DNA from 2 places in the Roseateles sp. genome. Region 1 is predicted to be linked to the other one. Evidence: predicted binding sites of a transcription regulator. Region 1 holds the regulator's gene; the other holds the start of a gene.
What was found. The regulator FNR, encoded in region 1, switches genes on or off when oxygen is low (the NO sensors DNR and NnrR bind a similar motif). The targets are predictions, from matches to a motif close to TTGATNNNNATCAA.
Positions count from the first base shown of each region.

Region 2: ACQY39_RS15845 (acetyl-CoA hydrolase/transferase C-terminal domain-containing protein) is a predicted target of FNR. The motif match lies at 1,711-1,724, and genes of this name have one in related genera.

Region 1 is NZ_OZ253537.1:2,834,210-2,840,160, forward strand. It holds gene ccoO (cytochrome-c oxidase, cbb3-type subunit II) at 1-457, shown strand, start outside; gene ACQY39_RS12145 (cbb3-type cytochrome oxidase subunit 3) at 479-634, shown strand; gene ccoP (cytochrome-c oxidase, cbb3-type subunit III) at 631-1,545, shown strand; gene ccoG (cytochrome c oxidase accessory protein CcoG) at 1,548-3,062, shown strand; gene ACQY39_RS12160 (hypothetical protein) at 3,100-3,354, shown strand; gene ACQY39_RS12165 (hypothetical protein) at 3,356-3,658, shown strand; gene fnr (fumarate/nitrate reduction transcriptional regulator Fnr) at 3,744-4,478, opposite strand; gene hemN (oxygen-independent coproporphyrinogen III oxidase) at 4,661-5,951, shown strand, end outside.
Region 2 is NZ_OZ253537.1:3,682,264-3,688,214, forward strand. It holds gene ACQY39_RS15835 (lipocalin-like domain-containing protein) at 1-711, shown strand, start outside; gene ACQY39_RS15840 (GGDEF domain-containing protein) at 751-1,557, opposite strand; gene ACQY39_RS15845 (acetyl-CoA hydrolase/transferase C-terminal domain-containing protein) at 1,838-4,027, shown strand; gene ACQY39_RS15850 (transposase) at 4,099-4,404, shown strand; gene ACQY39_RS15855 (hypothetical protein) at 4,500-5,444, shown strand; gene ACQY39_RS15860 (hypothetical protein) at 5,631-5,951, shown strand, end outside.

The DNA of each region.
Region 1 (5,951 bases):
CACACCGCTGCAGCTGGCCGGCCGGGACGTCTACATCCGCGAGGGTTGCTACAACTGCCACTCGCAGATGATCCGCCCCTTCCGTTCGGAGACGCTGCGCTACGGCCACTACTCGACCGCCGGTGAATTCGTCTACGACCACCCCTTCCAGTGGGGTAGCAAGCGCACTGGTCCTGATCTGCATCGCGTCGGCGGCAAGTACAGCGACGAATGGCACCGCATTCACCTGATCAATCCGCGTGATCTGGTGCCCGAGTCCAATATGCCCGCCTACCCCTGGTTGGCCACGGCTGCTCTGAACCCGGCCGATATGGCGCCCAAGATGAAGGCCCTGCGCACCGTGGGCGTGCCCTACACCGACGCTGAAATCAGCGCTGCGGCCGACGAGGTCAAGGGCAAGACCGAAATGGAAGCTGTGATTGCTTATCTGCAAGTGCTCGGCACTTCGCTGAAGTAATAGGCAAGAAGGAGATCCGCAATGGATATCAATAGCTTGAGAACGGCGGTGACCCTGCTGTCACTGCTGGTGTTCCTGGTGATCGTGGTCTGGGCCTATTCCAGCCGCAACAAGGCGCACTTTGATGATCTGGCCGGCATGGCCTTGCAAGACGAAGCCGATGGGAGGCCTCAATGAGTGATTTTTTCTCTGATGGTTGGTCCATGTTCGTGGCCGGCACGACGATCGCTGGCCTAGTGTTCTGCATCATTTTGCTGCTGATCGCCGCTCGCCACCGTGTCATGGCCAGCGACAACAGCACCGGCCATGTCTGGGACGAAGACCTGCGCGAGATGAACAACCCGCTGCCGCGCTGGTGGGCCATCCTGTTCGTGCTGACCGTGGTGTTCGCCGGTATCTACCTGGCCGCCTACCCGGGTCTTGGCAGCATGAAGGGTTCGCTGGGTTGGTCCAGCGCCGGGCAGTACCAGAAGGAGCAGGATGACGCACACAAGGCCATGAGCGCGCTCTACGCCAAGTTCACCGGCAAGCCGGTTGAGCAGCTGGCTCAGAACAGTGAGGCCATGGCCATCGGTGAGCGTCTGTTCGCCAACAACTGCGCCAGTTGCCACGGCTCGGACGCCAAGGGCAGCAAGGGCTTCCCCAACCTGACCGACAGCGACTGGCTCTACGGCGGTTCACATGAAGTCATCGTGCAGACCATCACCAATGGCCGCAACGGCGTCATGCCGCCCATGGCTGCCGCCGTCGGTACTGCCGAAGATGTGCGCAATCTGGCCAACTATGTGCTGAGCCTGTCGGGCAGCGCCCATAACTCGATCGCCGCGCAGAAGGGCAAGGAGAAGTTCATGGCCTGTGCCGCCTGTCACGGTGCCGACGGCAAGGGCAACCAGGCTCTGGGCGCGCCCAATCTGACCGACAAGATCTGGTTGCACGGCTGGGGTGAGGATGCGGTGATGGCCATGATCAACAATGGCAAGAACAATATGATGCCGGCCCAATCCACACGTCTGAGCCCTGAGCAGATCCAGGTTCTGGGCGCCTATGTCTGGAGCCTGTCCAGCAAGACGGCAGTCGCCGCCCCCTGACCATGACTGAAGCCCGGGCAGTCCCGCCGGCGCCGCGTGTCGGACCGGCCATTTCTCCCTCCGCGTCGGCCGCCCAGGCGGCGGGCGAGGATGCGGTGGTTGAAATCATCTCGCTCTACGCAGCGCAGAAGAAGATCTACCCACGCGCCGTGTCCGGCCTCTTCGCCAGCTGGCGTTGGGGCTTGGTCTGGTTCACGCAGATCTTGTTCTATGGTCTGCCCTGGCTGCTCTGGAACGACCGGCAGGCCGTGCTCTTCGAGCTCGCCAGCCGGCGCTTTTACATTTTTGGCTTGGTCCTGTACCCGCAGGATTTCATCTACTTGACCGGCCTGCTCTTGATCTCGGCCTATGCCTTGTTCCTGTTCACGGCCGTGGCTGGGCGCTTGTGGTGCGGCTATGCCTGCCCGCAGACGGTCTACACCGAGATCTTTCTCTGGATCGAACGCCAGTTCGAGGGTGACCGTCAGGCGCGCATGAAGCTCGACGCTTCGCCCTGGGGCTTGAACAAGCTCTGGCGCAAGGGCGGCAAGCAGGCGGTGTGGATCACCGTCGCTTTGTGGACCGGCTTCACTTTCGTCGGCTATTTCACGCCCATCAAATCGCTCTGGGCCGAGGCTTTCACGCTCAGCTTCGGTCCCTGGGAGTGGTTCTGGGTGCTGTTCTACGCATTTGCCACCTACGGCTTCGCCGGCTTCATGCGCGAGCAGGTCTGCAAGTACATGTGTCCCTATGCGCGCTTCCAGAGCGCCATGTTCGACAAGGACACGCTGATCATCAGCTACGACGCCGAGCGCGGCGAGCCGCGCGGTTCGCGCAGCAAGAAAGCCAGCGTGGATGAGGTCAAGGCTGCCGGCTTGGGTTCCTGCATCGATTGCACCCTGTGCGTGCAGGTCTGTCCGACGGGCATCGACATCCGCCAGGGCTTGCAGTACGAGTGCATCGGCTGTGCCGCCTGCATCGACGTTTGCGACGGCGTCATGGACAAGATGAACTACCCGCGTGGCCTGATCCGTTACGACACGCAAAACGGTCTCCAGCAGCACCTGAGCCCGGCGCAAAAGCTGCGCCGCATGTTCCGCCCGCGCGTGATCATCTACACCGTGGTCTTGTTCGTGCTGTGCACGGCCTTGCTGGCCAGCCTGCTGTTCTTGCGCAGCCCCGTCAAGCTCGATGTGGTGCGTGACCGCGGTGTGCTAGCACGCGTGGTGGAAGACGGTTATGTCGAGAACCTCTACCGTCTGCAGGTCATGAACGCGACCGAGCAGACCCATCGCTACCGTGTCACCGTCAGCGGCCTGGAGGGTATCCAGCTCGAGAAGGCGGTCGAGTTGAGCGTCGCACCGGCCGAGGCGCGCTGGCTGACCCTGTCGGTGCGCGTGCCGCCCGAGACGGCGGCACGTGCGGCCCAAGACCACAAGGGCTCGCATGGCATCGAGTTCCAGTTGCGCAGCCAGGATGGCGGCCAATCCGGCGCCACCGTGGTGCACGAGAAATCAACCTTTATCGTGCCGCGCTGAGCGCCGGCTCGCACACGCACAGTCAGGAGACATACCCATGAGCCAGAACCTGAATCTCGATGCCCAAGCCCCGCTGGACAAGCCGGCCGGCTGGTGGCGTACCCCCATGATGTGGCTGGTCGTTGGCGGGCCCGCGCTGGTGATCGTCGCCAGCTTTGTGACCCTGAGCCTGGCCATCAGCCATCCCGACCCGGTGCTGGAAGAGAAGGTGGTGGCCAACAAAGCCAGCGGCGCCAAGGCCTTGCTGCCGGCCCGTGAAGCACGCAACCACGCTGCCACCGGCGGGCAGTGAAATGGACAGCGCTGATCGCTCCGCGTCGGCCGTCCCCAAGCTCAGCAGCCGCTGGGCCATGGCCGTGGCCTGGCCATCGTTTTTCATGGCCGGGGTGATGGAGGTGCTGGTGTTTGCCGTCATCGATCCCAGTGATCTGACTTGGTTCGGCGCTGAGCGGCTGGACTGGTCGCGCCAGGCGGTCTACACCGTCAGCTTCATGATCTTCTGGCTGGTGATCAGCCTATCGGCCAGCGTCAGTGTGATGTTGGCGACCTTGCCGGATCTGCCCGAAGACGCCCATCCACGCGGTTGGCCGCGCTGAGCGCCGCGCCAGACCCAGTCGCCATGGCGCGCATGAAAAAAGGCCTTCGGAATTCCGAAGGCCTTTTTCTTGGAGGTAGTTCGTCTCAGCAGGTGCTGTTGTTGACCAGCTTTTGTAGGCCTGCTTGGTCGAGGATGCGCAGATGGCGCTGCTTCACTTCGAGCAGGCCTTCTTCCTGGAATTTGGAGAAAGTGCGGCTGACGGTTTCCAGCTTCAGGCCGAGATAGCTGCCAATTTCCTCGCGCGTCATGCGCAGCACCAGGGCGGCGGCGGAGAATCCGCGCGCCTGCAGGCGTTGGGTCAGGTTGAGCAGGAAGGCAGCCAGGCGCTCTTCCGCACGCATGCTGCCCAACAGCAGCATCACGCCGTGGTCGCGCACGATCTCGCGGCTCATGATCTTGTGGAACTGGCGCTGCAGGTCGGTGAACTCACGGGACAGCTCTTCAAGCTGTTCGAAGGGGATCACGCAGACTTGCGAGTCTTCCAGCGCGACGGCGTCGCAGCTGTGGCGGTCGGTGCTGATGCCGTCCAGGCCCAACAACTCACCGGCCATCTGGAAGCCGGTGACCTGGTCGCGCCCGTCTTCTGAGGACACGCAGGTTTTGAAGAAACCGGTGCGCACGGCGTAAAGCGACTGGAACTCGTCGCCGCTGCGGAACAAGGTGTCGCCGCGCGCCACGGTGCGGCGAGTCGCGACCAATTGGTCGAGCTGGTCCAGGTCACCGGAGGACAAGCCGACCGGCAGGCACAGCTCGCGCAAATTGCAGCTGGAGCAGGCGACTTTCAGGGGCTCGATCTTGATCGGGACGGTGACGTTCATCGTGTGCTTCTTCAGGGGTTCAGCCCGCTCGCTTGAGCCGGCTTGCGCTTGTGGGACTTCCAGATTCTTGACGGACATGAGCATGATGCACCTCAAAACTTGAGGCATTGTTGTTCCGTCAAAGCGCGCGGAGCTTGATCCTTGTCAAGTCGCGCGGCCAAAGCCTTGGCAAAGTGCTGGACATGGTACAGAACATTCAAGGCCGCGCGCGCCCGGCCCCCGAGACAAGCCTCCCCGCCGCTGCCTGCATCAGTGAGGAGTTGCTGCGCCGCTTCGATGTTTCCGGCCCGCGCTACACCTCGTATCCGACGGCCGACCGCTTTGTTGAGGCTTTCACGCTGGAGCAATACCAGCAGGCCCTGGCGCAGCGATCGGGCGGCTCCCAAATTGGAGGCAACACGCCGCTGTCGCTGTACATCCACATTCCGTTCTGCGAATCGGTCTGTTATTACTGCGCTTGCAACAAGGTGATCACCAAGCACCATGACCGTGCCACCGAATATCTGCAGGCTCTGGTCACGGAAATGGACCTGACCCTGGAGCATCTCGGTCGCGGCGCCGCGGTCTCGCAGCTGCACCTGGGCGGCGGTTCACCAACCTTTCTCAGCGATGCCGAGCTGAGCCAGCTGATGGCGGACTTGTTGGAGCGATTCCGTTTGGCGCCCGGTGCCGAGGTGTCCATCGAGGTCGATCCGCGCACCGTGACGAACGAGCGTCTGGCTCATTTGCGTCAGCTCGGCTTCAACCGCCTGAGCTTTGGTGTGCAGGATTTTGACCCCGAGGTTCAGAAGGCGGTGCATCGTCAGCAGAGCTACGAAAGTGTGGAGGCGCTGATGACGGCTGCGCGCACGCTGGGTTTCGAATCCACCAATGTGGATCTGATCTACGGCCTGCCGCTGCAGACGCCCGAGTCCTTTGCGCGCACCATCGCCCAAGTCGGTGCGCTCAAGCCGGACCGCATTGCCCTGTACGGCTACGCCCACCTGCCGCAGCGTTTCAAGCCGCAGCGGCGCATCAACGAGGCCGAGCTGCCGGTGGCGGGCGACAAGGTGACCATGCTGGCCGCGGCCATCAGCGGCTTCGAGCAGCATGGCTACAGCTATATCGGCATGGACCACTTTGCACTGGCCACAGATTCCTTGGCTGTGGCCAAGCGCCAGGGGCGGCTGCATCGCAATTTCCAGGGCTACAGCACCCAGCCTGATTGCGATTTGATTGCCCTCGGCGTGTCTGCCATCGGCCGGGTCGGCGCCAGCTACAGCCAAAACGCCAAGACCCTGGACGAGTACTACGACTCACTGCGCCAAGGGCAGTTGCCGATTCAACGCGGCCTGGCATTGACGCGCGACGACATCGTTCGCCGGGCGGTGATCATGGCGCTGATGTGCCAAGGGCGGCTGGAGTTTGAGTCGATCGAGCTGGCGCATCTCGTCGATTTCGAGAGCTACTTCCGGCCTGAGCTGGAACGCATGC
Region 2 (5,951 bases), 850 kb from region 1:
GACCGTGTGCCGGGCTCCGGCCCGGACCGCTACCGCGCCGCCCTGAGCAGCCGCAGCAGCGGTTTCGCGCTGCAGCTGGAGCTGCAGGCCAGCCAAGCCCTGCTTTTGCAAGGCGACGGTGGCTTTTCGCGCAAAGGGCCGCAGCCCGAGCAATTCAGCCATTACTACAGCCAGGTGCAGCTGCTCAGCCAGGCGCAGCTGCAGCTGGACGGGCAGGTCTTGAGCCTGCAGGGGCGATCCTGGCTGGACCATGAGTGGAGCGAGCATCTGCTGGGCAAGCCTTCCGACGCAGGGTCAGCTGGCGCGGCAGCGACTGAGAGTGCCATCGGCTGGGACTGGGCCGGCATCAACCTCGGCGACGGCGGCGCGCTGACCGTGTTCCGCCTGCGCCGCGCCGACGGCAGCACGCTCTGGAGTGGCGGCAGCTGGCGCCGGGCCGATGGCAGCACGCTGATCTTCGCGCCTGAGGATGTTCAGATGCAGGCGCTGCGCCACTGGGACAGCCCGCGTGGTGGCGCTCGTTACCCGCTGGAATGGCGGCTGCGCACACCGCAGGGCGAGCAGCGCCTGCGCGCCCTGCTGGATGACCAGGAGATCACCGGTGGCCTGCGCTACTGGGAAGGCGCGGCCGAGCTGATCGACGCCCAAGGTCGGCGCAGCGGCCTCGGCTATCTGGAATTGACCGGCTATGCGGGGGCGCTGCGGATTTGAGCTCGGCCGGTACGGCCGGTACGGCCGGTACTCGGCGCTTCAGGCCTGCAAGGCACTGAACGTTCCCGGCAGCAGGCCCGGGCCGGCGCGCACGCAGTTGCGTCCCTCGGCCTTGGCCAGGTGCAAGGCCTCATCGGCCTCATTGAGCAAGTCGTCGAGGCCGACGTGGCCACTCTTGAGCACGGCCACGCCGATGCTGACGCTGACGGGCACAGGGTGGCCATTCCATGCGAAATCCATGGCCAGCACGCGCTCGCGAATGCGTTCCGCGACATCGAGCGCGCCGAGTGGGTCGGTGTGCGGCAGGAAGAGCATGAACTCCTCGCCGCCGTAACGGCACAAAACATCGGCCTGGCGCAGGGTTTCGCCGCTGACTTCGGCCACCTGGCGCAGCAGCATGTCACCACAGGCGTGGCCAAAGGCTTCGTTGATGCGCTTGAAATGGTCGATGTCGATCAGCACCAGTGCGCAGGGCGTCTGGTAGCGCCGGGCCAGCGACCATTCCCGCTCGACCAGGCTGAGGAATTGGCGGCGGTTGCACAAGCCGGTCAGGCTGTCCCGGGTGGCATAGCGGGCGGTGAAGCGCAGGGCCCGGTCGAGATGGGCCAGCAGAGCCAGCACGCAGGTACTGAGCACGGCCGCCAGGGACAGGCCGCAGAGCGCCGCGATCAGGGCCGCCGTGGGCCGGTCACCGCGCCCCAGCAGGGACACGACCAATTGCGACAGCGCCACGCAGACCAGGGTGATGAAGGCGCAGAAAAGCCAGTGCGCCGGGCGCGGTCCGAGGCGCCGCAGGGCGCTGCGCAGGGGCGGCAACCAGGCCGGCAAGTCCAGGGGCTCGTGCATAAAAGGCGAATGAGGAACGGGTACGTCGACAGCAGGTCTCGGTGCAGCCGGGCATTTCAGCACAGGCCAAGGTGTGGGCGCACAGCGCCCCCCGCAGGCTCGGGGGAGGACTATCCCGCTTTTTGAGGGGCAAACGACGCTTTTGTGGCGGGCTTGCTGAATGTCAAGATCACCCTTGGCAGCGGGGGCGAAACTGTGGCACGGGCGACGGTGTGCTTTCACGGCCACCCAAGACCTGCCCCAAAAGACGAGCCATCAAGAGGCCGGACAGGAGACACGATTGAACAAGAAGAGCCAAGGTCCGGGAACGGACGAGGCCGCAGCGGCGGCAATTGCAGTGGCGCAGCCTGTGCTGCTGACGGATGTGGAAGCGACCGTGGACGAGATCCTGCGCCGCCTGCCCGGTGAGATCCGGCTGGCCCTGCCCCTGGGCGTGGGCAAGCCCAACCCGCTGGTGAACGCGCTCTACCGGCGTGTGGCGGCGCAGCCCGAGCGCCGCTTGCACATTTACACCGCGCTGTCCCTGGAGCGACCCCTGGGTCGCACGGAGCTGGAGCAGCATTTCCTGGCGCCCCTGGTCGAGCGCGTGTTCGCCGACTACCCTGACCTGGCCTATGTGGCGCCACTGCGCGCCGGCCAGTTGCCGCCCAATATCTCGGTGCAGGAGTTCTTCTTCAAGACCGCCGACTACCTCGGCAACGAGGCGGCACAGCAAGGCTTCATCTGCACCAACTACAGCTTTGCCGTGCGGGACATGTGCAGCCAGGGCATCAATCTGCTGATGCAGGCGGTGGCCACGCGCCTGAACCCGGAGACCGGTGAGCGCGAGTATTCCCTGTCCTGCAACCCCGACCTCAGCTTTGATCTGCTCGAGCACCAGGCAGCCGCCGGGCAACCAGTGCTCAGCGTGGCCATGGTCAACGAGGCCCTGCCCTTCATGCCCGGGCCGGCGGTGGCCGACGCCGGGCTGTTCAGCCTGCTGCTGAGCGGGCCGGGCTGCAGCCACAGCGTGTTCGCGCCGCCCAATGCCGCCATTTCCTGGGCCGACTACGCCATCGGCCTGCATGCCTCCAGCCTGGTCAAGGACGGCGGCACGCTGCAGATCGGCATTGGCTCGCTCGGTGACGCCATCGCCCAGGCTCTGATCGTGCGCGAGACCCGCAATGCCGACTACCGGGCCATCTTGGCAGGACTGAGCGGCTGCAGTCCGTCCGACCCGCAGGCTGGGCGCGAGCTGGGCCGCTTCGAGCAGGGCCTGTACGGCTGCTCGGAGATGTTCGTCAACGGCTTCATGCGCTTGATCGATGCCGGGCTGATCCGCCGCCTGGTGTTCGACGATCTGGATTTGCAAGCGCTGGCCCTGGCGGGCCAGCTGGGCCCGCAGCCCGAAGCGAGCGTGATCCGTGCACTGCAGGAGCGCGGCCGCATCGCTTCGCCGCTTCGCCCTTGCGACCTGGAGTTTCTTCAGGCCCAGGGTCTGCTGAAGCCCGAGGTCGAGCTGCAGGCCGATGGACGGCTGGCCTATGCAGGCCAGCATTGGCCCAACTGCAGCGAGGCCATGGCGCCCGAATTGATCGGCCCGGCCTGGCGACGGGCCACGCTGATGCACGGCGGCTTCTTCCTCGGCCCGCGCGACTTCTACCAGCGCTTGCGCGAGTTGCCCGAAGCCCTGCGCCAGCGCATCGCCATGACGCGCATCCACTTCATCAACGAGCTCTACGGCGACACCCTGGGCTCGGAAGCGCTCAAGCGCGCGCAGCGCCGCGATGCCCGCTTCATCAACACGACGATGAAGATGACGCTGCTGGGCGCCGCCTCGTCCGATGGCTATGACTCGGGCCAGATGGTTTCGGGCGTGGGCGGTCAGTACAACTTCGTCGCCATGGCCCATGCGCTGCAGGGGGCACGCTCCATCCTGCTGCTGCGTGCCACGCATGACAACGCCCAGGGCCTGAGCAGCTCCATCGTCTGGCACTACGCCAACTGCACCATCCCGCGCCATCTGCGCGACATCGTCGTCACCGAGTACGGCGTGGCCGACTTGCGCGGCTGCAGCGATGCCGAGGTGATTGCCCGCCTGCTGCAAGTCTGCGACTCGCGCTTCCAGCAGGGCTTGATGGACGAGGCCAAGGCCCATGGCAAGCTGCCGGCCGACTACCAGCTGCCGGCCTCGGCCCGGCGCAATCTGCCCGAGGCCTTGCGCGAGCAGCTGCGCCCCTGGCGCAACAGTGGTGTGCTGCCCGATTTTCCCTTCGGCACCGACCTCAGCGACGAGGAAATGCAGATCGTGCGCGCGCTCAAAAAGCTCAAGCACGCCAGCCACCACCCGGTCGAGCTGGTCAAGCTCATCGTCAAGAGCCTGGGGCCGCAAACCCCGGTGCCCGAGGCCTGGCTGGAGCGCCTGGGCCTCAATGAGGCGCACAGCTTCAAGCAGCTGTTTTTGCGGAGGCTGTTTGCGAGCAATCTTTGAGACTGAAGTCTCGCTCAGGGCCAATTGCCCTCGGCCTCCCGTAGGAGCACATACTGCACGCCATCCTCGGCCTGCAGCTCTACAACCAGCGCATCGGCACTGTAGGGCCAGTGTTTGCGAACCTGCGGCACAACAAGCGCTTGAGCCGCTTCAATTACCGCGGGCAGGCCAAGGTCCGCACGCGGTGGAGCCCGTACTGCATGGTGGACAACATCGCGAAGCTGTCGAGAGCGGGACTCGGGCAAATCGGGGTTCAACAACGCAATCCACAGGCGGCACAATCACAATTCGAGGCCGCCCGAGTGGTTCACAGACCCCAATTTACCGATGAACCCCGAAACACACTTTCGCCGACATTCACGCGCACTGAGCGTTGAAGGTGGTCGTAGATTTCGGGTTGTTGGACAGCCTCGTTAGGCGTCACAATCGCACCCTTCTATCCTCCGAGGCACCGATGAACTGTTTTGTAATCATGCCTTTTGCCCCCGAATTTGATGACGTCTACGCGACCATCAAGAGCACGGTGGAGTCTGTCGCGCCCGTTGAGGGCGGTCGCTGCTTTCGCTTAGACGATTCGAGGCCGGCAGGCCGAATTACTGATCGTCTACTGGCGGAACTCAAGTCTGCTACCGTGTGTATCGCTGACATTACCAATCAAAAGCCAAATGTGATGTGGGAGATTGGGTTCGCCATGGCACTCTCCAAGCCAACCCTAATAATCACCCAAGACTTGGGCCATCTTCCCTTTGACATCAAGGACATGCAGAGTCTGGAATACGACCGGAGTCGACTCAACGCGACGCTTGCCTCGCCACTGAAACGATCTCTCCTGGATACATTGAGCAGCCTTCAGAACACGAACAGCACACCGGCGGCAAGTGCCGACGACAGAAACTCTGAAGCAGTCGGTTCACTGATGGCGGAAGTGGCCGAACTAAAGACGATGGTTTCAGAGGTAGTCACCGCCTGGAAGGAACGGGAGAACTTCTTGCCCGCACCTATCGCTGACACCCGGCAGTTGGAAGGAGATTGGTTGAGCAAGGAATCTGGGAGTCACGTCTATGCGAGATCAATCCACGGGCAGCTGATTGCACCCTACTGCTTCGGAGGTGACGACGGCCTAACTGGCGTCTACTACGAATGGCGGCGCATAGGCGAGTACTGGTTTGCAAAATACAAATGGCTGGATGCCGACCTGTCCGGATTCTCCTTCCTTCGAATGCAGTCCGTCGATCTCATGAATGGCGCGTGGTGGTCATCCGAACAGGAAGTTGGTGTTCAGAAGGCTCCTCCCAAGAGCGCTGGCGTCACGTCTACATGGATTCGTAGAAAAGGCGCCAAAACCCCGAAGTGGGCGACTGCCTTCTTCAAGCGGTTGGAGATTGAGGGTGTGGAGACGGTACTCTCACGATACTAAACCTCAGAACCCAAGATATCGTTGAGTGACGCCTAACCCATCGCTCAAGCGGAGCACCAACGGCAGTGCGCCAGGGCCCGGGCTGTGAAAATGCACCGAGTGCCACAGGCCAAGCCCTAGTGGCCTGCCGTTTTAAATCCGCCTAGATCGAGCGTTACGCCTTGAATCCCTCCCATCCTTGCGTCTATGCCCATATTCAGAATCATTGCACTGGCATTCCTGTGCATCGCCTCAAACGCAGTCAATGCTCAAATTCCAGGTGTGCCTAACATAGACTTTCAACGCTACTTTCCGCACATCACAGCAGTTTCGGAAGAAAAGGTGATGAGAGATTTTCCAGATGGCGTTCAGTACAAGTTCCTGACAGTCCGAGACGCTATCGACAACTCAATAGTCGTTGCACTAACTCGAAAAGAGGGCAAAGAGCGTCTGGTTCGCGTATTTCTCGCCAGGGGACCGATTGAGGGGTCAGAAGAAACACTGAAGAAGACGGTTGCGAAATTCTCA